Aureimonas sp. SA4125: one gene and its partner. The protein of the gene in region 1 interacts with the protein of each later gene in a pairwise test. Links are inferred from orthologs where the notes say so. Each region holds a gene or a part of one and is shown in the gene's direction. Other genes may lie near its edges.

Region 1 (9,918 bases):
GCGTCGGGCGCCGTGGCGGCCGGGGGCGTATAAGGCGCTGGCGCCGCAGGAGCGGCAGCCGGGGTTTCGGCCTGCGACCAGGCGGTGAGCGGCTGCAGGCCAAGCGCTGCGGCCGCGATGCCGGCGAGAAGAGCTGTGCGGGTCGTCATCGTGTCGTTCCCTTGCCTGTTGTCGTAGAGCCTGCGGAAGCCGGCATCACACGTCGAGATCGACAGCGAAGGCCGCCCGATCCTGGATGAAGCGGAAGCGGGCATCGGGCCGGTTGCCCATCAGCGCGTCGACCGCCCCGGCGGTTCCCGATTCCGGCGTCTCGTCGATGGCCACCTGCAGGAGCGTGCGCTTCCTCGGATCCATCGTCGTTTCCTTCAGCTGCGAGGGCAGCATTTCGCCAAGACCCTTGAAGCGGCTGACCTCGACCTTGCCCTTGCCCTTGAACTCCCGCGCCATCAGCCGTTCGCGGTCCTTGTCGTCGCGGGCATAGGCCACTTTCCCGCCCTGCGCGAGCCGGTACAGCGGCGGAACGGCGAGGAAGAGGTGGCCCTGGCGGATGAGGTCGTGCATTTCCTGGTAGAAGAAGGTGATGAGCAGCGAGGCGATATGGGCGCCGTCGACATCGGCGTCGGTCATGATGATCACGCGCTCATAGCGCAGGTCTTCTTCGCGGTAGCGCGCGCGGGTGCCACAGCCGAGCGCCTGGATGAGATCGGAGATCTGCTGGTTGGCGCTGAGCTTTTCGCGACCGGCGCTGGCGACATTGAGGATCTTGCCGCGCAGCGGCAGGATCGCCTGGCGGGCGCGGTCCCGCGCCTGCTTGGCCGAGCCGCCAGCGGAATCGCCTTCGACGATGAAGAGTTCCGCGCCTGCCGCGCCGCTCTGCGAGCAGTCGGCGAGCTTGCCGGGCAGGCGGAGCTTGCGCGTCGCGCTCTTGCGGTTGACTTCCTTTTCCTGGCGCCGCCGCAGCCGCTCGTCGGCGCGGTCGACAACCCAGTCGATCAGCCTTGCCGCATCCTGCGGCGAGGAGGCGAGCCAGATGTCGAAGCTGTCGCGGATCGAGCTCTCGACGATGCGCTGCGCCTCGGCGGTGGCAAGGCGGTCCTTGGTCTGCCCGACGAATTCCGGCTCGCGGATGAAGATCGACAGCATGGCCGAGGCCGAGATCATCACGTCGTCGGCGATGACGGCGGCGGCCTTCTTGTTGCCGGAGACTTCCGCAAACGCCTTCAGCCCGCGCGTCAGGACCGAACGCAGGCCGGCTTCGTGCGTGCCGCCTTCAGGCGTCGGGATGGTGTTGCAGTAGGAGCGGACGAAACCGTCGCCGCCCGTCCAGCTGACAGCCCATTCGACCGCGCCGTGGCCGGAGACCTTCTCGGTCCGGCCGGCAAAGGTCTGGCTGGTGACGCGCTGCTCGTCACCGAGAGAGCCTTCGAGATAGTCCTTGAGGCCGCCGGGAAAGTGGAATGTCGCGCGCGCCGGCGTCTTGCCGTCGGCGGGCAGGAGCGCGGGATCGCAGGCCCAGCGGATTTCGACGCCGCCGAAGAGATAGGCCTTGGACCGCGCCATCTGCAGGAGACGCGCCGGGTCGAAGGCGGCGTTCGCGCCGAAGATCTGCGTGTCCGGCAGGAAGCGCACCTTCGTGCCGCGGCGATTGTGGACCTCGCCGACTTCCTCCAGCGGACCGACGGCATGACCGCGCTCGTAGACCTGGCGGTAGAGCTTGCGGTTGCGCGCGACTTCCACTTCGAGCCGCGACGACAATGCGTTGACGACCGAGACGCCGACGCCGTGCAGCCCGCCGGAGGTCTCGTAGACCTTTGAATCGAACTTTCCGCCGGCATGCAGCGTGGTCATGATGACCTCCAGCGCCGAGCGGTTGGTGTATTTCGGATGCGGGTCGACCGGGATGCCGCGGCCGTTGTCGGTGACGGCGAGATAGCCGTCGGCCTCCAGCGAGACCTCGATGAAATTCGCGTGGCCGGCGACGGCCTCGTCCATGGCGTTGTCGATCACCTCGGCGAAGAGGTGGTGCATCGCCTTCTCATCGGTTCCGCCGATATACATGCCGGGCCGACGGCGCACCGGCTCCAGGCCCTCCAGCACCTCGATGTCGGCCGCGGTGTAGCTCGCCTCCGCCGATCCCGGCGCCGCAGCCTTCGCCGCCGACAGCGCGTCGACCGCCTTTGGCCGGGCCGGGGACCTGACAGTGCGCACCTTGGCGGCCGCGCCTCCGGAGAAGAGATCATCGCTCATGATGCGCTGCAAGCTGCCTTGTTTCCGAGCCCTTGGCGGGATGAGGTATCACGGCAATGGACTATACTTTCACGAAATGTTCTTCAACCCGGCAGCGCTCAAAAGGCGGCGCAGACAGCAACTACCAACAGTTTTCGACCCCTGCGTGGCTTGCGCGTCGCGCCAGTTTCGGCAAGGAAACCGGCATGGCCGTAATGCTTCTCTCCCGCGCCGTCCTCGCCTTCGCCGCACTGGCGTTTCTGGCGGACCAAGCGCCTGCCGCGCCGGCGCAGCTTGCACCTTTCAAGGACGCGCTCTTCGCCTATCCGCCGCTGACCGCCATCAGCGACGACGGCGACCTCATCGACGTCGACTACTCCGAGCTTCGCGACATCAACGGCCGCGACGAGATCCCGGAGCGACGGGTGAAGCCCTCCTATGTCGACCTTGCGCCGCTCGCGCGCCAGGAAGAGTCCGTCGTATCGACACCGGCCGGGCCATTGAAGATCGTGACCGTCGGCGACACAAAGTCGCCCGGCAGCATCGTCCTCTTCATCCACGGCCGGAACGGCGACCGACGGCTGGGCATGAACGACCGCACCTTCGGCGGCAATTTCAACCGGCTGAAAAACCTGATGCTTCGCTCCGGCGGCCTCTATCTCACGGCCGATGCGGGCGGCTTCGGGAGCGTGGACCGCACCAGGATCGGAACGCTCCTCGAAACGCATCGGCGGGATCACCCGGCGGCCACGATCGTTCTCGCCTGCGCCTCGATGGGCGGCGAGTTCTGCTGGGACCTCGCAGGCGACGCCGGCGTCATCGATGCGATCGACGGACTGGTGATGCTCAGCGCCAACACGCCGCCGTCAAAGCTTGCGTCCCTGCGCAAAGCTGCCGGGACCCGCCGCATCCCGCTTCTTCTGGCGCACGGCACGCGCGACAAGGTGTTTGCCTGGGACAGCGCCAAGGCCGTCTATACCGCGCTGCGCGCGGAAAAATATCCCGTCCGTTTCGTATCGTTCGAGGCCGGCAACCACGGGACACCCATCCGGATGATCGACTGGCGTGACAGTCTGAACTGGATTTTCAGCCGGACGACCAGATAGGAAGAACACGTGGCCGGCGCAACCGTAAGTGGCTTTCGGGCCGACCGGTCTCGCCCTGCGGCACCTGCCGTAGAAATACTTTGCAGGACGAACCTTCCCCTCGTGTCGAGTGAACTGTTTTCCAGTACATCTCGACGTGCCGACGATTCCGTCGCGCTTTCCCTGGAAAGGAATTCCTGCATGTCGCGTCTTCTGTCGACGACCAGCCTCCTGGTCGCCGTGGCGGCCCTGTCGCTCTGCGCCGGTGCGGCCCTTGCTCTCGACCGCACGGTCACGGTCACCAACAATTCCAGCACGCCGATGATCGAGTTCTATGCTTCCAACACCGGCACGAGCGAGTGGGAAGAGGACATTCTGGGCGTCGACGTTCTCGAGGTCGGTCAGGCATTCGACGTGACGATCGACGACGGCAGCGGCTACTGCAAGTTCGACTTCAAGGCGACCTTCAGCGACGGCGCCTCGGCGGTGAAGCAGGGCGTGAACGTCTGCGAGATCTCGGATTTCAGCTTCACGGATTGAACGCCGGCCGGCAGAGATTTGGCTGAGGCCAGCTGCCCGGTGATCGCTCGCGATCACCGGGCTTTTCTGTGGACCGCTTTAGGTCCTGGTCCACGCGTGATCTTTTCCGAAAGCCGGACAGCCAGCTTTCGGGACCATGCTTTAGCCAAGCGCCTTGAGCAGTTCCTCGGCCGCGGGTCCCGATGACGCCGGGTTCTGGCCGGTGATCAGCAGACCGTCGGTGAGGACGTGCACACCCCAATCATCTGTCTTGGAATAGGTGCCGCCGCGTTCCTTCAGCATGTCCTCGACGAGGAAGGGCACGATGTCGGTGAGGCCGACGGCCGCCTCTTCGCTGTTGGCAAAGCCGGTCACCTTCTTGCCGCTGACCAGGGGCGTGCCATCCGCCTTGGTGACGTCGCGCAAGATTCCGGGGGCGTGGCAGACGAGGGCGACGGGCTTGCCCGCGGCGATCGCCGCCTCGATGAGGGTCCGCGAGGTCGCGCTGTTCGCCAGATCCCAGAGCGGACCATGGCCGCCGGGATAGAAGACGGCGTCGAATGCCTGCACGTCGACATCTGCGAGTTTGTGGGTCGTGGCGAGTTGCGCCTTGGCGTCGGCGTCGGCGTCAAACCTTCTGGTAGCGTCGGTCAGGGCGCTTTCGTCGGCGCTGCTCGGGTCAAGCGGCGGCTGTCCGCCGAGGGGCGACGCCAGGGTGATCTCGGCGCCGGCATCCTTCAGCACGTAGTAGGGGGCTGCGAGTTCCTCGAGCCAGAAGCCGGTCTTCTTGCCGGTTTCGCCCAGTTTGTCGTGCGAGGTCAGAACCATCAGAATTTTCATGTCAAACGCCTTTCGTATTGCAGGTCGGCCGCAGATGGGGGCGGGGTTCACTGATTGCGACCCCAGCGCCCCGCAGAACCTGACTCAGGCGAGAGCCTCCTCGTCGGCGAGGGCTCGCCGGTGGGCATCTTTCGATTGCACCTCGATGTAGAGTCGTCGGACGATCGGGAAGGCATGTTTCACCCGCTGTTCGATGTCGCTCACCGCGGCCTCGATATCCTGCGAGAGAATGTCGTCCTGGAAATCGCAGCTCATGGTCAGGAGCACGTCGCGGGGCCCGAGATGGAGCGTGCGGATCTCGTTGACGGAAACGATCTCGGGGCGTTGCGACACGCGGTCCCTGATGGTCTCGACCATGGCAGGCGAGGCGGCCTCGCCGATCAGGAGCCCCTTCGTCTCGCTGACGAGCAAGACCGCGGTGACGGCCAGGACCACGCCGATGACGATCGAGCCGATGGCGTCGAACTCCGCTATGCCCGTGATCCAGGCAGCCGCAATCCCCGCCGCGGCGATGAGAATGCCGATGCAGGCGGCCGTATCCTCGAAAAGGACGACGAAAATCGTCGGATCCTTCATCGCCCTGACGTCGGCAAAGAAGCCGTTGGTGGCAGAAGGATCGCGCATCGCGCTGAACTCGCCGAAGGCCACCGAGAGGGAATAGCCCTCCATCGCCAGCGACGCGGCAAGCACGCCAAGCGCAACCAGCGGCGCCTCGACGGCATGGCTCGGCTCCATCAGCCGCTGGACGCCCTCGTAGATGGAAAAGCCGGCCCCGAGCGCAAAAATCAGGATGGCCACGATAAAGGACCAGAAATAGATCTCGACGCCATGGCCGAAAGGATGCTCGGCATCGGCGGGTTTCTTTGCGCGGCTGATGCCGAGAAGGAGAAAGCCCTGGTTCGCGGTGTCGACGAGCGAATGGATGCCTTCCGCCAGCATGCTCGAGGAACCCGTGTAGAACGCCGCGCCGAATTTCGTCACGGCGATGCCGAGATTGGCGGCGAGGGCGGCGATGACAGTCTTGCTGCCGCCGTCCTTGGAGTGTTGTGCGGTCATGCAAGTCCATCCGTTTGGCCGGTTCATCCGCTTGGAGCCCCCGCGGCTTCGGGAGCGGATGATGGGGTCGTCGCTTGCGTCGTCCGGGCCAGTTCGGCCGCCCCGTCGGCGACGAACTGGACGGCCAGGGCCGCCAGCAGCACGCCGAGCAGGCGCGAGATGATCGCGCGCCCGGTGCGTCCGAGAAAGTGATCGACGCGGTGCGCCAACGCCAGAATGCCGAAATTGATCCCGAGCGCGGCGACGATGACGAGCACGAGCCCGGTCTGGCCGGCCAGCGTCGGCAGCGAGCCCGACAGAAGGATCGTCGCCGAGATCGCGCCGGGCCCCGCGATCAGCGGAATGGCGAGGGGAAAGGCGGCCACGTCCTCCTCGCCCTCGTCACGATCCTCGACGGCGATGGTGGCGCTCCGCTCATGCCGCTCCTTGCGCTTTTCGAAGACGAGCTCGAAGCCGATCCAGAACAGGAACAGGCCGCCGGCGACGCGGAAGGCACCGAGCGTGATGCCGAGACCGGACAGGATGGCGAGGCCGAAGAGGGCGAAGACGAGAAGGATGCCCGCGGCGATGAGGCTCGCCTTCAGCGCGATCCGGCGCCGCTTCGCCGCAGAGGCGCCCCGCGTCAGCGTCAGGAAGAGGGGCAGGAGACCAAGCGGGTCGAGGATGACGAACAGCGTCACGAAGCCGTTGACGAGAAGTTCGATCATGACGCCGGTCCCGAAATGTCCAGCCACCGCTTTAGCAGCATCGAAGGGCCGGGCTCAATGCCGCGGCGGCAGGGTTTCGGCACGCGTCATGCGCTGGCGTCAGGGGACAGCGCCGTGTGCTGCCAGGATGAGCGCTGACGCACGCCATGCTCTTTTCGATGCGCCGACACAGCGTCGAAGGATCAGGAAAGATCCGCGCCAGGGCCGAAACCGTCCGAATCGAGCGCCGAAGAGCCCAAAAACGGGCGGCGCGACCCACCAGCACCTTCATTTTCTTTGCCGATTATCATAACCATTTGGAAAAGCTGTGGAATTTTGGGGTTTTTCGGCTGTTTGCGATTTGCCCAAAGCGGGCGCGAAGGGCTATATACAGCGTCACTCCCGACCATCATTCAGGACAGCAGCTTGGCAGACGACGAGATCGACATCATCCCTCCGGAGCGCCCGCGCGGCATCGATACCATCTCCATCGTCGAGGAAATGCAGCGGTCCTATCTCGACTACGCGATGAGCGTGATCGTCAGTCGCGCGCTGCCCGACGTGCGCGACGGGCTGAAGCCGGTGCACCGGCGCGTGCTCTACGCCATGCACGAGATGGGCCTCGTCTGGAACCGGCCTTTCCGCAAGTCCGCCGGCGTCGTCGGCGAGGTCATGGGCAAGTTCCATCCGCACGGCGATCTGTCGATCTACGACGCCCTCGTGCGCATGGCGCAGCCCTGGTCGCTGCGCGCCCCGCTGATCAACGGGCAGGGCAATTTCGGCTCGATCGACGGCGATCCGCCGGCGGCCATGCGCTACACCGAGGCACGGCTCCAGAAGGTGTCGGACTCGCTGCTCGCCGACATCGACAAGGAAACCGTCAACTTCCAGGAAAACTACGACGGACGCGAAATGGAGCCGGTCGTCCTGCCGGCCCGTTTCCCGAACCTTCTGGCCAACGGCTCGGGCGGCATCGCCGTCGGCATGGCGACGAACATCCCGCCGCACAATCTCGGCGAGATCATCGACGGCACGATCGCGATGATCGACAATCCGGCCATCACGCTCGACGAGCTGATGGAGTTCATCCCCGGTCCCGACTTCCCGACCGGCGCGCTGGTGCTCGGCAAGGCCGGCATCTACTCGGCCTATGCCACCGGGCGCGGTTCGATCCTGATGCGCGGCAAGGTGCATATCGAGCAGATCCGCGGCGAGCGCGAGGCGATCATCGTCACCGAGGTTCCCTACCAGGTGAACAAGGCCTCGATGATCGAGAAGATGGCCGAGCTGGTGCGCGACAAGCGCATCGAGGGCATCTCGGACATCCGCGACGAGAGCGACCGCGAGGGCTACCGCGTCGTCGTCGAGCTGAAGCGGGACGCGACCACCGACGTCATCCTGAACCAGCTCTACCGCTTCACGCCGCTGCAGACCTCGTTCGGCGCCAACATGGTGGCGTTGAACGGCGGCAAGCCCGAGCAGATGACGCTGGTCGACATGCTGCAGGCCTTCGTCGCCTTCCGCGAGGAGGTGATCAATCGCCGCACGCGCTTCCTCCTGCGCAAGGCGCGCGAACGGGCTCACGTCCTGGTAGGCCTTGCCATCGCCGTCGCCAATATCGACGAGATCATCAAGCTGATCCGCCAGGCGCCCGATCCGCAGACGGCGCGCGAGCAGCTGATGGAGCGGCACTGGGAGGCCAAGGATGTCGCGCCGCTGATCCGACTGATCGACGATCCGCGCCATCGGATTTCCGAGGCGGGCACCTACCGTCTGTCGGAGATCCAGGCGCGCGCGATCCTCGATCTGCGCCTGCAGCGACTGACGGCGCTCGGCCGCGACGAGATCGCCGACGAGCTGAACAAGATCGGCGAGGAGATCAAGGAATACCTCGACATCCTGTCGTCGCGCACCCGCATCCGCGACATCATCAAGGACGAGCTGCGCGAAGTCCGCGACGAGTTCGCCACGCCGCGCCGGACCGAGCTCACCGAGGGCGCGGCCGACATGGACGACGAAGACCTGATCCCGCGCGAGGACATGGTCGTCACCGTCAGCCATGGCGGCTACATCAAGCGCGTGCCGCTCGCCACCTACCGGGCGCAGCGCCGCGGCGGCAAGGGCCGCTCCGGCATGACGCTGAAGGGCGAGGAGGATTCGGTCACGCGCCTGTTCGTCGCCAACACCCACACGCCGATCCTGTTCTTCTCCTCGCGCGGCATCGTCTATAAGGAAAAGGTCTGGCGCCTGCCGCTGGCAACGCCCCAGTCCAAGGGCAAGGCGCTGATCAATCTCCTGCCGCTGGAGAAGGAAGAGCGGATCACCTCGATCATGCCGCTGCCCAACGACGAGGCGCAGGCGGCCGAGCTGAACGTCGTCTTCGCCACCACGCGCGGCACCGTCCGGCGCAACAAGCTGTCGGACTTCACCCAGGTGAACCGCAACGGCAAGATCGCCATGAAGCTCGACGATGCCGGCGACGAGATCCTTGCCGTCGCCACTTGCTCGGAAGACGACGACATCCTCCTGACCGCCAATTCCGGCCTCTGCATTCGCTTCCCCGTCACCGATGTGCGCGTCTTTGCCGGCCGCAATTCGGTCGGCGTGCGCGGCATGGCGCTGCCGAACGGTGACAAGCTGATCTCGATGGCGATCCTGCGCCATGTCGATGCGACGCCGGCCGAGCGCACGACATATCTGAAGATGCGCAGGGCCGTCGAAGGCGAATCTGCGGCGGTCGAAGGCGCCGAAGAGGAGATCGTCGAGGAGACGGCGGAGGAAGTGTCGCTGACGCCCGAACGCTACGGCTTCCTCAGCGCCAATGAGGAGTTCGTGCTGACGCTGAGCGAATTCGGCTATGGCAAGCGGTCCTCCTCCTACGACTTCCGCACCATCGGTCGCGGCGGCAAGGGCATCCGGGCGACCGACACGGCGCGCGCCGCCGAGATCGGCCCGCTGATCGCCGGTTTCCCGGTCGAGCCCGGCGACCAGATCCTGCTCGTCACCGATCGTGGCCAGTTGATCCGCGTGCCCGTCGAGGGCATCCGCGTCGCCGGTCGCGCGACCAAGGGCGTGACGATCTTCAAGACGGCGGAAGGGGAGCGCGTGGTCTCGGTCGAGCGCATCCCGGACCAGGGCCCAGAAGATGCCGACGGCGTTGCGGAAGGCGACGGTCCCGATACCGGACCTGCGGCCCTCCCTGGGGATGAGCCGATCGGGGAAGCACCGACCGAGCCGAACGAGGAGTAACCGGAGGTGGTGCGTCTAGCGCTGGCCCACCGCGGGCGATCCTAGACGCACCGGCAATAAAAAAGCCGCCTTGCGAGGCGGCTTCGAAGTATCGGGGCGTCAGGATCGCCCCCTTCGACCGAACGTTTAGTTGATCGGACGGTGCCGACGCGCGGCAATTTTGATCCGCGACGCCTCCGCCTCGTTATGAAGCGCGACTGCTGTAGCGGAGACCAGGCCGGCGGCCATGGCGAGGGCAAGGGCGAAAATCAGCATGC
Region 2 (16,929 bases), 2.7 Mb from region 1 along the record:
ATCTACGACGAAGTGGTGACGGTCGGCAACGACACGGCCTTCGACTATGCCCGTCTCGTCGCCCGGCTCGAGGGCGTGCCGGTCGGGATCTCGTCCGGCGCCGCGCTCGCCGCCGCCATCAAGGTCGGTCTTCGGCCGGAGAACGAGGGCAAGAACATCGTCGTCATCATCCCCTCCTTTGCCGAACGCTACCTGTCGACGGCGCTGTTCGAGGGCCTTGTCGACGACGAGCCGGTGGAGCCCCCCAAAGGCGCGCCGTCGATCTGACGCGCTGCGAGCGCTTCTTGCCGAAGCCGGGTGCCCGCAGCCCCACCCGCCACGCCGGCGATGGTCTTGTGCGGGCGCCACAGCAGAAACGCGGCTATCTGCGGGATACCCGCATCGGAAATCCCCGATCGGGTTGGACGGTGATCTTCTGCACCGGAACAGGATGCCGCGTCCCGACGAAGTCGAAACGCAGGTGCCGCATCAGTTCGGCGAGCAGGATCACGCCCTCCTGCATGGCAAAGCTCTGGCCGATGCAGACGCGCGGGCCGATGCCGAAGGGCAGGTACTGGTAGCGGTCGATCGATGCCCGGCTCTCCGGCAGGAAGCGCTCCGGCAGGAAGCAGGCGGGGTTCTTCCACAGGCTCTCATGCCGGTGGACCAGCCAGGGCAGGACCAGCACCGAGGCGCCGGCGGGAATTTCGAGGTCGCCGAAGCGGTCGTCTGCGACCGCCGTGCGGTTCAGAGAGGGAGCCGGCGGATAGAGGCGCATCGCCTCCTCGAAGGCGGCCCTTGTATAGACCAGCCGGTCGACCCAGCCGGCGGGTTCGCCCTCCAGCCCCGGCAGCAGCGCGTCGAGCTCGGCCTCGACCTTTGCCCGCTCCTCCGGCGCCTGGCTGAGGAGATAGAGCGTCCAGCCGAGCGCCCGCGCCGTGGTCTCGTGGCCGGCCCCGATGAAGGTGATGATGTTGTCCTCGATCTCCGACCGCGAGAGCCCCTCGGCCTCCAGCAGAAGCGTCAGGAAATCGCGCGGGGCAGCGCCGGGGTCGCTGGCGACGAGTGCCTGGCGGCGGTCGATGGTCGCCCCGATCAGCTTGCGGAAATAGGCCTGGGAGCGTCCGGCCATGATCCGGGCGATGCGCGGCAGGAAGGCCGGCGCGTCGAGGAGATCGAGCGGATCGACCCGCCCCATCCGGCCGAGAAAGCCCTCCATGGAGCGGGCAAACTCCTCCGGTGGGCTGGCGATGTCGTCCGTGAAAAGCGTCGCCTGCAGGATGTCGTAGGTGAGGAGCGTCATCTGGTGGGCGATCTCGGCGCGTCCATCGGGCAAGGCCGCCAGCCTCTCGGCGAAGAGCGCCGTCCGGCGCTGCATGATCGGCGCGAACCCCTGGATGTTCCTGGGCGTGAACACCGGCGCGAGCGCCCGGCGGGTCCGGCGCCAGAGTTCGCCCTCGGCGGTGAGCAACCCGTCGCGCAGCATGGGCCTCAGGATGCGCTGGCGCAGCGGCTGCATGACGTAGTTGCCGGCATTCTCCACCATGAGGTAGCGGATCGCGGCGGGATCGTTGACGATGATGGTCGGCGTTTTCAGCCAGTCGGAACGGACATGCGGCTCGCGATAGGCGCGCTCTGCCCAGATCCGCAGCGGGTTGCGCGCGGCGGTGTAGACGAAGCGGGCAAAGCTCAGCGTCTTTTCCGGAGGTATCGGTGCCGGGGCACGAAACGGCAGGGGGCGGGTATCCATAAGCGGGTTTTCCTCTCAACTCACCCCGATATGGGCAGGACCACGCCCATTGCCCCCCGCGCCGGCACACAATGCCGATTCAGTTGCGGCGACCGGAAAGGCAGCGGCGGTAGGCGCGTTCGCCGGCCAGCTCCGCCTGGCGACGTGCCGCAGCGTTCGAACTGAAGCCTTCGCCCGAATCGCGGCTCCCTTCATACTGGTTCCCCGCGGTCTGGCGGGCATAGGTGCGGCAGAAGGCTTCGCTGCCGCGCGCCTCGGGATTGGCGGAAACACGCGCCCCGTAGATCGGCGAGGCAGAGGGATAGCGCGTGCCGTCGGTGCCGCCGCTGGTACAGCCAGCGAGAAGGGACAGGACGAGAAGTGGAGCAAGGCGATGCATGACGATCTCCCGGAGACTGTGAACTGACACAGCAACCAGACGCCGAACCGGCGGTTCCGCCGGGATCGCTGAGCCTGCATGCCGCCGGGTCGGCCATGTCTCCCCGGACCGTCCACCGCGCTTGGATTGGAGGACCCGACCCCCTATATTGAACTGACACATATCGGCGATTCGCTGCAGACACGCGCGCTCGCCCGAGCCCCAGGGAATTTCATGTCAGACGCGACCCAGGCCGACACCGGCGCCACCGCCGAATATGGCGCCGACTCGATCAAGGTACTGAAGGGACTGGACGCCGTGCGCAAGCGTCCGGGCATGTATATCGGCGATACCGACGACGGGTCGGGCCTGCACCACATGGTCTACGAGGTCGTCGACAATGCCATCGATGAGGCGCTGGGCGGGCACGCGACGCTCGTCACCGTGACGCTCAATCCGGACGGTTCCTGCACCGTGACCGACAATGGCCGCGGCATTCCGACCGACATCCACACCGGCGAAGGCGTCTCGGCGGCCGAGGTCATCATGACCCAGCTGCATGCCGGCGGAAAATTCGATCAGAACTCCTACAAGGTCTCGGGCGGCCTGCACGGCGTCGGCGTCTCCGTCGTCAACGCGCTGTCGGCCTGGCTGAAGATGAAGATCCGCCGCAAGGGCCAGATCTTCGAGATGAGCTTCACCCACGGCGTGCCGGACTCGCCGCTGATCGCCACGGGCGATGCGGGCACCGACACCGGCACCGAGATCACGTTCCAGCCCTCGCAGGAGACCTTCACCAAGGTCGAGTTCGACATCGCGACACTGGAACACCGGCTGCGCGAACTCGCCTTCCTGAATTCCGGCGTGATGATCGTTCTCACCGACCGCCGGCACGTCGACGAAAAGCGCGTCGAGCTCTTCTACGAGGGCGGCCTCGAGGCCTTCGTGCGTTATCTCGACCGTGCCCGCAAGCCGCTGATATCGGACCCGATCGTGCTGCACGGCGAGAAGGACGGCATCGTCGTCGAGGTCGCGATGTGGTGGAACGACAGCTACCAGGACACGGTCCTCTGCTTCACCAACAACATCCCGCAGCGCGACGGCGGCACGCATATGGCGGGCTTTCGCGGCGGCCTGACGCGGCAGGTGACGGGCTATGCCGAGAGCTCGGGCACCTTGAAGCGCGAAAAGGTCCAGCCGACCGGCGACGACTGCCGCGAGGGGCTGACCTGCGTCCTCTCGGTGAAGGTGCCGGATCCGAAATTCTCTTCGCAGACGAAGGACAAGCTCGTCTCCTCCGAGGTTCGCCCGGTGGTGGAAAGCCTCGTCAACGACAAGCTGAAGGAGTGGTTCGAGGAGCACCCCGCCGAGGGCAAGGTCGTCATGGCCAAGGTCGTCGAGGCGGCGGCCGCCCGCGAGGCGGCGCGCAAGGCGCGCGAACTGACCCGGCGCAAGGGCGCGCTCGACATCTCGTCCCTCCCCGGCAAGCTCGCCGACTGCCAGGAGCGCGATCCGGCAAAATCGGAAATCTTCATCGTCGAGGGTGATTCCGCCGGCGGCTCGGCCAAGGGAGCCCGCTCGCGCCAGAACCAGGCGATCCTGCCGCTCCGCGGCAAGATCCTCAACGTCGAGCGCGCCCGCTTCGACCGCATGCTGGCGTCAGACCAGGTCGGCACGCTGATCACGGCGCTCGGCACCTCGATCGGCAAGGACGAGTTCAACGCCGACAAGGCGCGCTACCACAAGATCATCATCATGACGGACGCCGACGTCGACGGCGCCCATATCCGCACCCTCCTCCTCACCTTCTTCTTCCGGCAGATGCCGGCGCTGATCGAGCGCGGCTACATCTACATCGCCCAGCCGCCGCTGTTCAAAGTCACGCGCGGCAAGCAGTCGCAATATCTCAAGAACGAGAAGGCGATGGAGAACTACCTGATCGAGGGTGGCCTCGAGGATGCGACGCTGACGCTCTCCAGCGGCGAAGTGCGCGTCGGCCGCGATCTGCGTGCCGCCGTCGACGATGCGCTCGCCGTCCGCTCGGTGCTGTCGGGTCTTCACAGCCGCTACGACCGCGCCGTCGTCGAGCAGACGGCGATTGCCGGCGCGCTCAATCCGGACGTCGCCGACGACAAGGAGAGGGCCACCGCCATCGTCGCCGCGATCGCCAGCCGGCTCGACGAGATCGCCGAGGAAGGCGACGGTCCCTGGGCCGGCGAGGTCGACGGCGGGGGCTACCGCTTCACCCGCACCGTGCGCGGCGTTCTCGAGGTGCGCAATGTCGACGCGCCCCTCGTCAATTCGGGCGACGCCATTGCCCTTCACCGGCTCTCGGCCCGTCTCGGCGAGGTCTATACCGGCTCGCCGGTGCTGAAGCGCAAGGACACCGAGCGCCGCATTTCCGGCCCGCTGGAACTTCTGAACGCCGTCTTCGAGGTCGGCCGCAAGGGCCTGTCGCTGCAGCGCTACAAGGGCCTCGGCGAGATGGATCCGGAGCAGCTGTGGGAGACGACGCTCGACCCGGAAGTGCGCTCCCTCCTGCAGGTCAGGATCCAGGACGCGACGGAAGCCGACCTGCTGTTCTCCCGCCTGATGGGCGACGAGGTCGAGCCCCGCCGCGAGTTCATCCAGGACAACGCCCTCCAGGTCGCCAATCTCGACATCTGATACCTGCTGTGGCGGTGTGGGCGGACGGTGGCGCAAGTCCGGATCATGGCGGCACGAAAGGCATGGCTCTTTCGTCGTCGCCGAAGTTTTGGAGGCTGAAACCCTCGCCCATGTCGAAGCGGATGGTCGGCCTCCCTTTGGAGCCTCTCCCGTCCCTGCCTCAGTCCGCCAGCGCCGTTTCGAGACGGGAAAGCCGGGCCTTCTCTTCCTGGCGGGCCGCCAGCGCCTGCGCCATGTCGACGGATTCGAATCGCACGCTCTGGTGCGGCTGCAGCTGACCGATCAGGTCCATGTCGGCCGAGATCACCGTGCCGAGCATGAAATATCCGCCGCCGGAGACGGCGTCGCGGTGGAGGATGATCGGCTCGGTGCCGCCCGGCACCTGGATGGAGCCGTAGGGATAGCAGCTGTCGACGATGTTGGAGGGATCGGAGCCGGCGCCGAAGGGCTGCTCGCGCGGCACGAAGTCGAGCTTCTGGCCGCCGCGGAAGCGGTAGCCGATGCGGTCGGCCTCGGGCGCGACCTTCCAGCTGTCCTCGAAGAAGGTCGCCTGCGCGCCCTCGGTGAGGCGGTGCCAGTAGAGCCCTGGCAGGACGCGCACGGTGGTTCCCGTCGCGCTGACAGCGCGGCGGATGTCCGCTGCGAGAGCAATGCCTTCGCGGCCCGGTCCGGTCGGCGTGCCGAGCTTGACCTGATCACCCGCCTTCAGGGCACGTCCCTCGAAGCCGCCAAGCGCGCCGAGCGCGTAGGTCGAGCGCGATCCGAGCACCGCCGGCACGTCGATGCCGCCGGCGACGGCGATGTAGGCGCGGGCGCCGCCCTTCAGGAAACCGAAGGACAGAACCTGGCCCGCTGCGACCTTGAACGCTGTCCAGCCGGGCTGCTCGACGCCGTCGACCTTGGGCGGCAGGTCGGCGCCGGTGACCGCGACGAGCGCGTCGCTGGCAAAACGCAGCTCCGGCCCGAGGAACACCGCCTCGAGCCCGGCGGCCCCGTCCTCGTTGCCGACGAGGCGGTTGGCGGCGATCAGCGCGAAGCGGTCCATCGCGCCGGAGATCGGCAGGCCGAGATGGTAGTAGCCGGGACGGCCGAGGTCCTGCACCGTCGTGGCGAGGCCCGGCTTGACGACATCGAACATGCTGACATCAGCCATCCAGGGCCTCCAGGAGCTTGGCGTTGGTGCCTTCGGGATCGGCGGTGAAGGCGTCGAGGGAGAAGCGGACGGGGACGATCCTTGGTTCGAAGCGGCCGGCCTCCACGGCTTCCACCGCGGCATCGTAGGCGGCGCGGTCGATCGGCTTGAACTTGATGATGTCGCCGGGTCGGAAGATCATCAGCTCCTTGAGATAGCTGATCTCCCCCTTCGGATCGTAGATCGGCATCGGCGTCACCCCGAACATCTGGTAGCCGCCGGCGCCGCGCACCGAATAGATACAGCCGAAGCAGCCGCCATGACCGACCGTCAGTTTTGGCGTGTCGGTGCGGGGACGCAGGTATTTCGGCACCTCGATCTGCTTCGAGCGCTCCACCAGCTGGTAGATGAACGGCAGGCCGGCGACGAAGCCGACCATCGAGACGAACCACGGCGCGCCCGCATGCGCCGATATGAATGCCTCGACGCTGTCGTAGCCATTGATCCGGGCGCCATATTCAAGATCGGTCGAGTCCGGGTCCTGATGCCGCTCGCGAAACCGCATCAGGGTCTCGTGCGTCCAGGGGTCGTTGTAGAGGACGGGGATCTCGATGATCCGGGTCTCGATCGTCTTGTCCGCGCTCTCCGCCGCCGCTTCGAAGTCCTTCAGCCTCTCCATCAGCGCCTCCGGCGCGATCACGTCGGGATCGAACTTGATCTGGAACGAGGCGTTGGCCGGGCAGATCTCGGTGATGCCGGCAATGCCGCTGTCGCGCACGGCATTGGTCATCGAGAGGCTCTTGAAGAAGGCCTCGAGCGACATTTCCTCGTCCACCTCGACGAAGATGTGCTCGTCGCCGCCGAAGGAATAGCGTGTCGTCATCGGCTGGTTTCCGCTTCGGGAGATGAGGGAGAGCCGAGGGGATGGGCGGTGAGCCAATCCTCCAGCCAGCGGGTGTGGAAATTCCCGGCCCGCACCTGCGGATCGGCGGCCAGCGCCACGTGCAGCGGCGTCGTGGTCGGCAGACCCTCGACGCGCAGCTCCGTCAGGGCCCGGGCCATCCGGGTGATGGCGGCGTCGCGCGTCTCGTCATGGACGACGAGCTTGCCGAGGAGGGAATCGTAGAAGGGCGGCACGGCATAGCCGGGATAGAGGAGGGTGTCGAAGCGCACGCCCATGCCGCCGGGAATTTCCAGCGCGATGACGGTGCCGGGGGCCGGGCGGAAGTCGAGCGCCGGATCCTCGGCGCAGATCCGCGCCTCCACGGCATGACCGCGCAGGTGCACGTCCTCCTGCCGGATCGTCAGCGCCTCGCCATGGGCGATGCGGATCATCCAGCGAACAAGGTCGATGCCGGTGACCATCTCGGTGACGGGATGCTCGACCTGGATGCGGGTGTTCATCTCGATGAAGAAGAACTCGCCGGTGGTCTCGTCGAAAAGATATTCGAGCGTCCCGGCGCCGCGATAGCCGACCCGCTCGGCGAGGCGCACAGCCGATGTGCACAGCGCGTCGCGCTGGTCGGGCCTGAGGCAGGCGGCGGGAGCCTCCTCCCAGACCTTCTGGCGGCGGCGCTGCAGCGAGCATTCGCGCTCGAACAGGTGGATGGCGCGGGTGCCGTCGCCCAGAATCTGCACCTCGACATGCCGCGCCTTGGCGATGAAGCGCTCGAGATAGAGCCCGCCGTTGCCGAAGGCGGCCTTCGCCTCGCCGCTCGCCTGCGGGATCAGGGCCGCGAGCTCGGTCTCGTCGCGGGCGACACGGATGCCGCGCCCGCCGCCGCCGGCCGAAGCCTTGATCATCACGGGGTAGCCGATGTCGCGGGCGGCGAGGATCGCCACCTCGACGCTCTCCACCACGCCGTCGCTGCCCGGTACCGTCGGCACGCCGGCTTCCATCGCTTCCTGCCGGGCGCGGGCCTTGTCGCCCATCTTGCGGATCGTCTCCGGCCGCGGGCCGATGAAGACGAGGCCGGCCGCCTCCACCATCTCGGCGAACTCGGCATTCTCCGACAGAAAGCCGTAGCCGGGATGCACCGCATCGCAGCCGCTGTCGATCGCAGCCTGCACCATGACCGCCTTGTTCAGATAGGATTTCGTCGCATGCGCCGGGCCGACCGGCATCGTCTCGTCGGCGAGCCGGGCGGCCAGCATCGCGCCGTCCACCGCGCTCACCGCCTGGACGGTGGCAAGGCCGAGCTCGCGGGCGGCGCGGATGATGCGGACGGCGATCTCGCCGCGATTGGCGACGAAGACCTTGGAGATCGCCATCGTCTCAGGCGTCGAGGTCGTAGAGCGGCTGGCCCGCCATCACCGCGTCCTCGTTGTCGACATGGAAGGCCTTCAGCGTGCCGGCCTCTTCGGCGACGACCGGGGTGAAGGACTTCATCACCTCGATCAGCCCGATCGTGTCGCCGACCGCGACGGCGTCGCCCTCGGTCTTGAACACGGGCTCGCCGGGCGAAGCCGAGCGGTAGAAGGTGCCCGGGAGGGGGGCCTGAATGGTCTTGACGGTCATGCTGGGCCGGATCCTGGTTGCGTCGACACTCCGAAGAGACTTGCAAAACTCGGGCAGGCGGTAAAATCGCAAATTAAAATCCAGGCCATCGGAAAATTCGATATGGTGCGGTCAGACCCTTCGCCAGGGAGACGCACCATGTCCGTTTCGCTCAAGCAGATCCGCTATTTCGTCGCCGCCGCCGAGGCCGGGCGGATCGGCCAGGCGGCGGTCGCGCTGAATGTTTCGCAGTCGGCGGTCACCGCCGCCATCCAGCAGCTCGAGGCGCTGCTCGGCACGAAGCTTCTGGAGCGCACGCCCTCCGGCGTCACCGTCACGCTCGAGGGCAGCCGCTTCCTGTCGCAGGGACGGCAGATTCTGGCGGCGGTCGCCGAGGCCGTGCACAGCCCGCATGTCTCGGGCGGCGCCATCACCGGCAAGGTCCGCGTCGGCGTCACCTACACCGTTGCGGGTTATTTCCTGCCGCGCCACCAGATGCGGTTCCAGTCCAATTTTCCCGGCGTCACGCTGGAACTGTTCGAGGCGCCGCGCGACGTTCTGGAGCAGGCGCTGGCCGACGGGGTGCTCGACATCGCGGTGCTGCTGGTCTCCAACCTGCGCGACGAGGCCCGGATCGCCAGCGAAATCCTCACCCGGTCGCCGCGCCGGCTCTGGCTCGCGCCGGGCCATCCCCTGACCGCGGCCGAGCGGGTGCGGCTCGCCGACATCGCGCAGCACCCCTATGTCATGCTGACGGTCGACGAGGCGAAACACACGGCGATGCGCTACTGGAGCGCCGCGGATCTCGAGCCGCGCACCATCTTCCGCACCTCCTCGGTGGAGGCCGTGCGGTCGATGGTGGCCGGCGGAATGGGGATCACCGTCCTGTCGGAACTGATTTACCGGCCATGGTCCTTGGAGGGCCAGCGGATCGAGACGCGCATCATCGAGGACGAGGTGCCGAGCATGGACGTCGGCCTCGCCTGGAGCCGCGAGGCCGATCTAGGCAGCGCCACCGAGGCGTTCCGCAACTTCATGCGCTTCGCCGTGACCGGCGTCGGCGTCAGTCGCACTGTTGCGGCCGGGGAAAGCGAAGGGCTCGTCCGAAGGCCATCGGATTTTCAGATGTCGTCGCCCGCTTAATACGATTTGACGGGCGGGCCCGCTGTTATCCACGTTTGACACCAACGGCCGATCCCGGACCGGCGAAGCGAGGTGCTGAATGGGTGTCACCATCAATTGCGACATGGGAGAGGGGTTCAGCCTCTACCGTTGCGGCGACGATGCCGCCATCATGCCGCATATCCACATCGCCAACGTCGCCTGCGGCTTCCATGCCTCCGACCCCTCGATCATGCGCGCCGCGGTGAAGCTGGCCGGCGAGCACGGCGTCGCCGTCGGGGCGCATCCGTCCTTTCCCGACCTGCAGGGTTTTGGCCGGCGCGAGATGAAGATGGGCCGCGACGAACTCTCGGCCTGCATCGTCTATCAGGTCGGCGCGCTGAAGGCCTTTCTCGACGAGGCGGGAATGCCGCTCAACCACATCAAGCCGCATGGGGCGCTCTACGGCGCCGCCATCCGCAGCGAGGAGGTGGCGGAAGCCATTGCCGACGCCGCCGAGATTTTTGGCGTGCCGCTGCTCGGCATGGCCGGTACGCTCCAGGAAACCGTCTACACCAGGCGTACGATCCCCTTCATCGCCGAATACTATGCCGACCTCGACTACGACGCCGAGGGCAAGCTCATCATCACCCGCCAGCACGCCGCCAAGGACGCCGCGGAAGCGGCGCGCCGGGCCGTGCGGGTGATGAGTGAGGGCCTGGCGACGACCATCGAGGGCGGCGACCTGCCGATGCGCGCCGACACGGTCTGCATCCATTCCGATACGCCGGGGGCCGATCAGCTGGCACGCGCCGTCAACGCGGCCCTGCGCCCCTGGTTCGGTTGACCGCCAGCGTCGGAAGCAATTGGCTGACGCGCGTTGCCGTACAAGGCGAGGGCCCGCCCCTCGCTCGGACAAAACGCTTGGGGGTGTTCCGCCCGCAGGGCCGTTCACAGGGATAGGAGTTGCGTGCGATGCGAGCCACCTTCTCGACCAGCAGCAGTCCCAAGGGCGGCAGCAAGGCGTTTTGGCAGCAGGCCGTCTCACAGACCTATTTCCCGCTCGATCTGCGCTTCCAGTCGGTCGGCGCGTTCGACGGCACGCTCGACGCCTGGACGCTCGGGTCGATCGCGCTCTCGCGCAACCGATGCGATGGGCTCCTCTACCGGCGTCATGAGCGCCACCTTCTGAACGAACGGGAAGAGAGCTTTCTCATCACGGTGCCGGAGGTGGCGGAGATCCGCTTCGCCCAGGACGGCAAGGAGGTGCAGTGCCGTCCCGGCCAGTTCCTGATAGAGCGCAGCCATCTGCCCTATGATTTCAGCCACCGCGAGCGCGCCGCACTCTGGGTGCTGAAGATCCCGAGCGACGTTCTGCGCGCCCGCATCGCCCGACCGGAGCGCCTGGCGACGCTGCAGTTCGACGCCAGCCGCAGCGTCGGCGCGCTGTTCGTCGACATGCTGCGCCTCACGGCGCCACGGCTCGACGAGATGGAGGCAGATGAGCGCGCGCGGATGGGACGCCATCTCGTCGATCTCCTGGCCATGGCGATCGAGGCCGACCAGAGGGTTCTCGTCGGCCGCTCGTCCTCGGTGCGCAACGCCCATCTTCACCGCGCCGAGCACTTCATTGGCAGCCACCTGCGCGATCCGCACTTGGCACCGCAGGCCATCGCCGACGGCTGCGGCATCTCGCTGCGCTATCTGCACCAGCTGTTCGAGGCCGAGGGAACGACGGTTTCGGCGCATGTCCGGAACCGGCGGCTGTTGATGTGCGACGCGGCGCTGAAGGACCCGCACTGCCGCAAGGCGATCGCTGAGATCGCCTATGACTGGGGGTTCGGCGACCAGGCGCAGTTCAGCCGCAGCTACCGGGCGCGGTTTGGCTGCACGCCGAGCGAGGTCCGCGCCGCCGCGCGTGAGGCGAGCCAGCCCGTCTGAGCGTGCCTGCGCTGCACAGGGCAACGCCGCGCGATGCTGCACTGCATGGTTGGTAAACGGGCAGAACGGACCGCGGCCCAAAATTTGTGCCGAAGTGCACAGAGGATCAAAGTTTGATGCGCTGGGGACCAAGAGAAGCAGCGGAAAAGGCCGTTTAATCCCTCCCGAGAGCGCGGGCACCATCCTGCTGCCGCCAGAGGCCGGACGCGATCGTCATCGTGCGACCGGGCGGCGGGAGACCCCGCGCAACCGCCAGGAGACCGGAAAGGGAAACGCTCACCGTGCAGAATCTTCGCGTAGCCGTCGATGTCGGGGGCACCTTCACCGACATCTGCATCATGGACGAGGACACCGGTTTCATCCGGATCGAGAAGACCTCCTCCACACCCGATCCGATCGACGGGATCATGGGTGGCGTGGCCAAGGCCGGCATCGACCTGGCCAGGGTGGCGCTGTTCTCGCACGGCACGACGGTGGCGACCAACGCGCTGATCACCCGCCGCCTGCCGCGCACCGCCATGGTCTCGACGGAAGGCTTTCGCGACGTGATCGAGATCCGCCGCGCCAACAAGGAAGACCTCTGGGACGTCTACAAGGACGTCGTCAAACCCTACATTCCGCGCCGCGACCGGCTGACCGTGCCCGAGCGCATCGACAGCGCCGGCAATGTGGTCGAGGCGCTGGACGAGGAGAAGGCACGGGACGTCGCCCGCATCCTGAAGAAGCGCGGCGTCGCGGCGATCGCCGTCTGCTTCATGAACGCCTATCTGAACGGCGAGAACGAGCGCCGCATGCGCGAGATCCTCCTCGAAGCGATGCCGGACGTGCCGGTGTCGATCTCCTCGCAGGTGCTGCCGGAAATCTTCGAGCACGAGCGCTTCTCGACCACCGTCGTCAACGCCGCGCTGAGCCCGGTCGTCGTCAGCTACACCACAAGACTTGGCGACCGTCTCGCCGCCGAGGGCTACACCCGCGATCTTCTCCTCCTGCACACCGGCGGCGGCGTGATGACACCGGCGAGCGTCAAGGATTTCGCCGCCCGTCTCGCCGGCTCGGGCATTGCCGCCGGCGCCATCGCCAGCCGCCATATCGCCGGTCTGTGCGGCTATCCCAATTCGATCGGCCTCGACATGGGCGGCACCTCGACCGACGTCTCGCTCGCCTATGAGGGCCAGTCGCGGGTGACCAAGGACTGGTACATCGAGTTCGGCTATCCCATCCGCTTCTCGTCGATCGAGGTGCTGACGATCGGCGCCGGCGGTGGCTCGCTCGCCTGGACGGACGATGCAGGCTCGCTGCGCAATGGCCCGCAGTCGGCCGGCGCGTTCCCGGGGCCGGCCTGCTACGGCAACGGCAATGCGCAGCCGACCAATACCGACGCCAATGTCACGCTCGGCCGTCTCGGCACCAGCCTTGCCGGCGGCAAGGTGACGCTCGACCCGGTGCTCGCCCGCACCGCCGTCGAGGAGGGCGTCGCCAAGGGCTTCTCCCTCTCCACCGAGGCGGCGGCCGATGCGATCCTGCGCGTCGCCAATGCCAACATGTCCGACGCCGTGCGGCTGATCTCGATCAGCCGCGGCTATGATCCGCGTGATTTCGCCCTCGTTGCCTTCGGCGGGGCAGGCGCCCTGCACGGCGTCGACGTCGCCCGCGAACTGTCGATCCCGGTGGTGATCGTGCCGCCGAACCCCGGCGTCACCTCGGCGCTGGGCTGCCTCCTCGTCGACATGCAGCACGATTTCTCCGAAAACTGCATGGTCGATGCCGAGGCGGCCGATCCCGCCACCATCGAGGCGCAGTTCGCCCGCATCGAGCGCGAGGCGCTGGACCGGCTGATCCACGAGGGCGTCGCCGAGGGCGACATCGTGCTGCAGCGGACGATCGACATGATGTATCGCGGCCAGTGGCGCTCGCTCGCCGTCTCGACGCCGAGCCCGATCGGCTCGATCGCCGACCTCGTCGCCGACTTCCACCGCGAGCACCACCGCGAATACAATTTCCGCCGCGACGATGCGCCGGTCAGCTTCTTCCGCGTCAACGTCAAGGCGATCGGCGTCGTGCCGAAGGCGGAACTGGCGGTGCACGCTCCGACCGGGGTGGTTCCCGATCCGGTCGGTCGACGGGAAGTCTGGTTCGAGAATCAGGCGCACGACACGCCCGTCTACCAGCGCGACGATCTTCCCTGCGGCTTCGTCTTGGCGGGTCCCGCGATCGTCGACCAGGTCGACAGCACCACGGTCGTGCCGCCCGGCGCCCGGGCCGAGGTCGACAAGTATCTGAACCTCATCATCCGCGTGAAGGGCTGACACCCATGGCCAGCGAACAGACTCTCGATCCCGTGACCTTCGAGGTCCTGAAGAACTCCTTCATCACCAGCGTCGACCAGATGGGCGAGCAGATCCTTCGGACCTGCTACTCCTTCGTGATCTACAACCACGACTTCTCCAGCGGCCTGCATGACGCCAACGGAGAATGCGCCGCGCAAGGCAATCAGGACATCGCCGTCCACGTCGGCACGCTGCATTTCACCTGCAAGGACGTGATGCGCGCCTTCGAGGGCGACATGCACGAGGGCGACGTCTTCGCCATCAACGACCCCTATGCCGGCGGCACCCACTTCTCCGACGTGCGCCTGGTCAGGCCGATCTTCTCCGAGGGCAAGATCATCGCCTTTTCCCAGTCGAACGGCCACTGGTCGGATGTCGGCGGCAGCGTGCCCGGCTCCTTCGACGTCTCGGCCAAGGACATGTTCCGCGAGGGCCTGCGCATCACGCCGGTTCGGCTGTTCGACAAGGGCGTATTCCGCAAGGACGTGGCCAATCTGATCGCGTCCAACACCCGCGATCCCGCGTCGATCATCGGCGACATCCAGTCCCAGGCCGAGGCGACGGCCGTCTGCGAGCGCGAGATCCTGCGCCTCGTCGGCAAGTATGGCCGCGATACGGTCGAGACCGGCCTTTCCGAGGTGCAGGACTATGTCGAGCGCGCCGTGCGCCAGCGCATCGCCGCGCTGCCGGACGGCGAGTGGGAGACGGTCGACTTCATCGACCGCGACCCGTCGGGCGGCGAAGGCATGATCCCGATCCGCATCAAGATGACGATCAAGGGCGACAAGGCGATCTACGATTTCACCGGCAGCCATCCGGTGATCGGCACGATCTACAACTCCGCCTTCGGCACCACGTTTTCGGCCGTCGCCGCCGGGATGAAGACCTTCTTCCCCGACCTGCCGCTGAATTCCGGCTTCTACCGGGCCTTCGAGATCATCGCGCCGGAAGGCTCGATCGTCGATGCGAAGTGGCCGGTGGCGGTGACCGGCTTCCTGATGCCGTTCGAGAAGATCATGAACTCGATCTACGAGATGTGGTCGCAGCTGATGCCGGAACGGGCGCTGGCCTGCGCCTTCAACCTCGAATATCTCCTGACCGGCGGGCGCGACGCCCGCAGCGACGACAAGCCCATCTTCATGTTCTACGACTGGCTGCCGGGCGGCTGGGGCGGGCGCAACGGCAAGGACGGCGCCAACGTCACCACCGCCTGCTTCGGCACCGGCATGATGGCCCAGCCGGTCGAGGGGCAGGAGCGCGCCAACCCGATCCTCACCACCGAATGCGAGATCCTGCGCGATACGGCCGGTCCCGGCAAATGGCGTGGCGGCGTCGGCGTGCGCAAGACATCGCTGATGCTCGCGGCCGAGGACACCGTGATCTCCTACATCTGCGACCGCGAATGCGCGATCGTCTGGGGCATCGAAGGCGGGCTTCCCTCCAGCCCGCACGGCCTGACGCTGAAGCGGGCCGGCGCCGAGCACACGGAACGGCTCGGCACCATCTTCTCCGACGTCAAGATCGGCGAGGGCGACGTGTTCTCGCGGCCGACGGCCGGCGGCGGCGGATTCGGCGACCCGCTCGACCGCGATCCCGCGCATGTCCTGGAAGACGTCATCGACGACTATGTCTCGATCGAGCGCGCCGCCAAGGACTACGGCGTCGTCATCCGCGCCATCGACCCCGAGCTCTGCGATTACGCGCTCGACTCGGCTGCGACCGAGGCCCTGCGCGCCGAGATCCGCCAAAAGCGGGTCGCCTGGGCCCGCACCGATCCGGAAGGCGTCGCGGCGCAATTCCGACGTGGCGAGATCGATGCGCTCGACGCGATCCGCCAGCATGCGGTGATCCTCGACTGGGGCACGGGCGAGCTTCTTCCCGAATCCACGCGGCAGTTCCGCGAGACCTTCGAGCGGCGATCCGTCGCCAACTGGGCTGCCGTGTAGGCAGCGCGAAGCAGTGCCGTCGGACGGGGCGCAAACCCGCGCCTCCCGTCCGCTTCCCCCTCAAGCAAGAAGGATTGCAGCCATGTTTCTTCGCTCTCGCCTCCGCCACAGCCTCGCTGCCGCCACCTGTCTCGGCATGGTCGCCGGTGCGGTGTCGCCCAGTCTCGCCGCCGACGCCGCCTGGTGGCCGATGAAGATCTACGACTCCTCCTCCGGCACGCCGGTGGATGCCGAGTACACGCCGCTGGAAAAGGCAGAGAAGCCCTACAATCTGTGCGTTCTGTTCCCGCACATGAAGGACAGCTTCTGGGTCGCGGTCGCCTACGGCATCGTCAAGCAGGCCGAGGCGATGAACGTCAACATGACGCTCTACGAGGCCGGCGGCTACGAGAACCTGCCCAAGCAGCTCTCGCAGTTCGACGACTGCCTGGCGAGCGGTTCGGACGCGATCATCGTCGGCGCGATCTCGGGCGCGGGCCTCGAGCAGAAATTCAAGGAAGCCGCGGCCAAGAACATTCCGGTCGTCGGCGTCACCAACCCCATTCCGGCCAATGCGACGCCCGCCGCCAATGCCGTCGACTTCGTCGCCATGGGCGCGGTGACCGGCGAGGGCCTGCTCGCGCAGCTGCCGGCCGGCGAAAAGGCCAATGTCGTGACCTTCCCGGGCCCGGCAGGCTCGGGCTGGGCCGAATCCTTCAACGAAGGATTCAAGACGGCGGTTTCCAAGAACCCGGACGTGACGATCCTCGACGAGAAGTTCGGCGACAGCGGCGTCGCCGTGCAGCTGCAGCTCATCCAGGATGCGCTGCAGGCGCATCCCGAGATGAACGTGATCTGGGGATCGGCCCCGACGGCGGAAGCGGCGATCGGTGCCGTGGCCGAAGCCGGGCGCACCGACATCAAGATCATGTCGTCCTACGAGAACCAGGCCATGCTCGACGCGCTGAACCGCGGTGACATCCTGGCCTTCGCGACGCAGTATCCGGTTGGCGAGGGCGCCATCGCCATCGACCAGGCGGTCCGGCTGCTCGAGAAGAAGCCGGTGATGAGCCTCGTCCAGCCGGTGGCGGCGGTGGTCGACAAGACCACCGTGCCGAACCTGCAGATGGACCTGATCCTGGCACCGGGCGACTGGACGCCGGTCTACAGCGTCAAGGCCAAGTAGTCCCCGGCGGAAACCCGAAGCGAAGGAGACGACATGGGGCAGACCGGCGAAGTCGGAACGCACTGC

The links.
Region 2: the proteins of gyrA (region 1) and gyrB interact in binary tests that used the Escherichia coli proteins (3 or more experiments, as listed by UniProt). The link is inferred for Aureimonas sp. SA4125 from one-to-one orthologs.

What each region holds. Positions count from the first base shown.
Region 1 is NZ_AP025032.1:2,229,952-2,239,869, forward strand. The notes cover bases 6,497-9,861. They hold gyrA (DNA gyrase subunit A), read left to right. Parts: upstream 6,497-6,838; coding sequence 6,839-9,661; downstream 9,662-9,861. Other genes in these bases: Sa4125_RS24180 (hypothetical protein), read right to left, coding at 9,788-9,861. Outside these bases: Sa4125_RS10325 (hypothetical protein), read right to left, coding at 1-149; parE (DNA topoisomerase IV subunit B), read right to left, coding at 196-2,247; Sa4125_RS10335 (alpha/beta hydrolase), read left to right, coding at 2,433-3,332; Sa4125_RS10340 (hypothetical protein), read left to right, coding at 3,513-3,851; Sa4125_RS10345 (type 1 glutamine amidotransferase domain-containing protein), read right to left, coding at 3,993-4,670; Sa4125_RS10350 (cation diffusion facilitator family transporter), read right to left, coding at 4,755-5,726; Sa4125_RS10355 (MarC family protein), read right to left, coding at 5,750-6,433; more of Sa4125_RS24180, read right to left, coding at 9,862-9,916. UniProt on the Escherichia coli protein: A type II topoisomerase that negatively supercoils closed circular double-stranded (ds) DNA in an ATP-dependent manner to maintain chromosomes in an underwound state.
Region 2 is NZ_AP025032.1:4,940,699-4,957,627, reverse strand. The notes cover bases 1,975-5,037. They hold gyrB (DNA topoisomerase (ATP-hydrolyzing) subunit B), read left to right. Parts: upstream 1,975-2,321; coding sequence 2,322-4,754; downstream 4,755-5,037. Other genes in these bases: Sa4125_RS23405 (biotin-dependent carboxyltransferase family protein), read right to left, coding at 4,915-5,037; Sa4125_RS23415 (hypothetical protein), read right to left, coding at 1,975-2,108. In the rest of the region: cysK (cysteine synthase A), read left to right, coding at 1-267; Sa4125_RS23420 (cytochrome P450), read right to left, coding at 362-1,729; more of Sa4125_RS23415, read right to left, coding at 1,809-1,974; more of Sa4125_RS23405, read right to left, coding at 5,038-5,907; Sa4125_RS23400 (carboxyltransferase domain-containing protein), read right to left, coding at 5,900-6,769; Sa4125_RS23395 (acetyl-CoA carboxylase biotin carboxylase subunit), read right to left, coding at 6,766-8,157; Sa4125_RS23390 (acetyl-CoA carboxylase), read right to left, coding at 8,162-8,404; Sa4125_RS23385 (LysR family transcriptional regulator), read left to right, coding at 8,543-9,526; 5-oxoprolinase subunit PxpA, read left to right, coding at 9,606-10,331; Sa4125_RS23375 (helix-turn-helix domain-containing protein), read left to right, coding at 10,460-11,425; Sa4125_RS23370 (hydantoinase/oxoprolinase family protein), read left to right, coding at 11,707-13,731; Sa4125_RS23365 (hydantoinase B/oxoprolinase family protein), read left to right, coding at 13,737-15,698; TMAO reductase system periplasmic protein TorT, read left to right, coding at 15,781-16,863; Sa4125_RS23355 (sugar ABC transporter ATP-binding protein), read left to right, coding at 16,897-16,929. UniProt on the Escherichia coli protein: DNA gyrase negatively supercoils closed circular double-stranded DNA in an ATP-dependent manner to maintain chromosomes in an underwound state.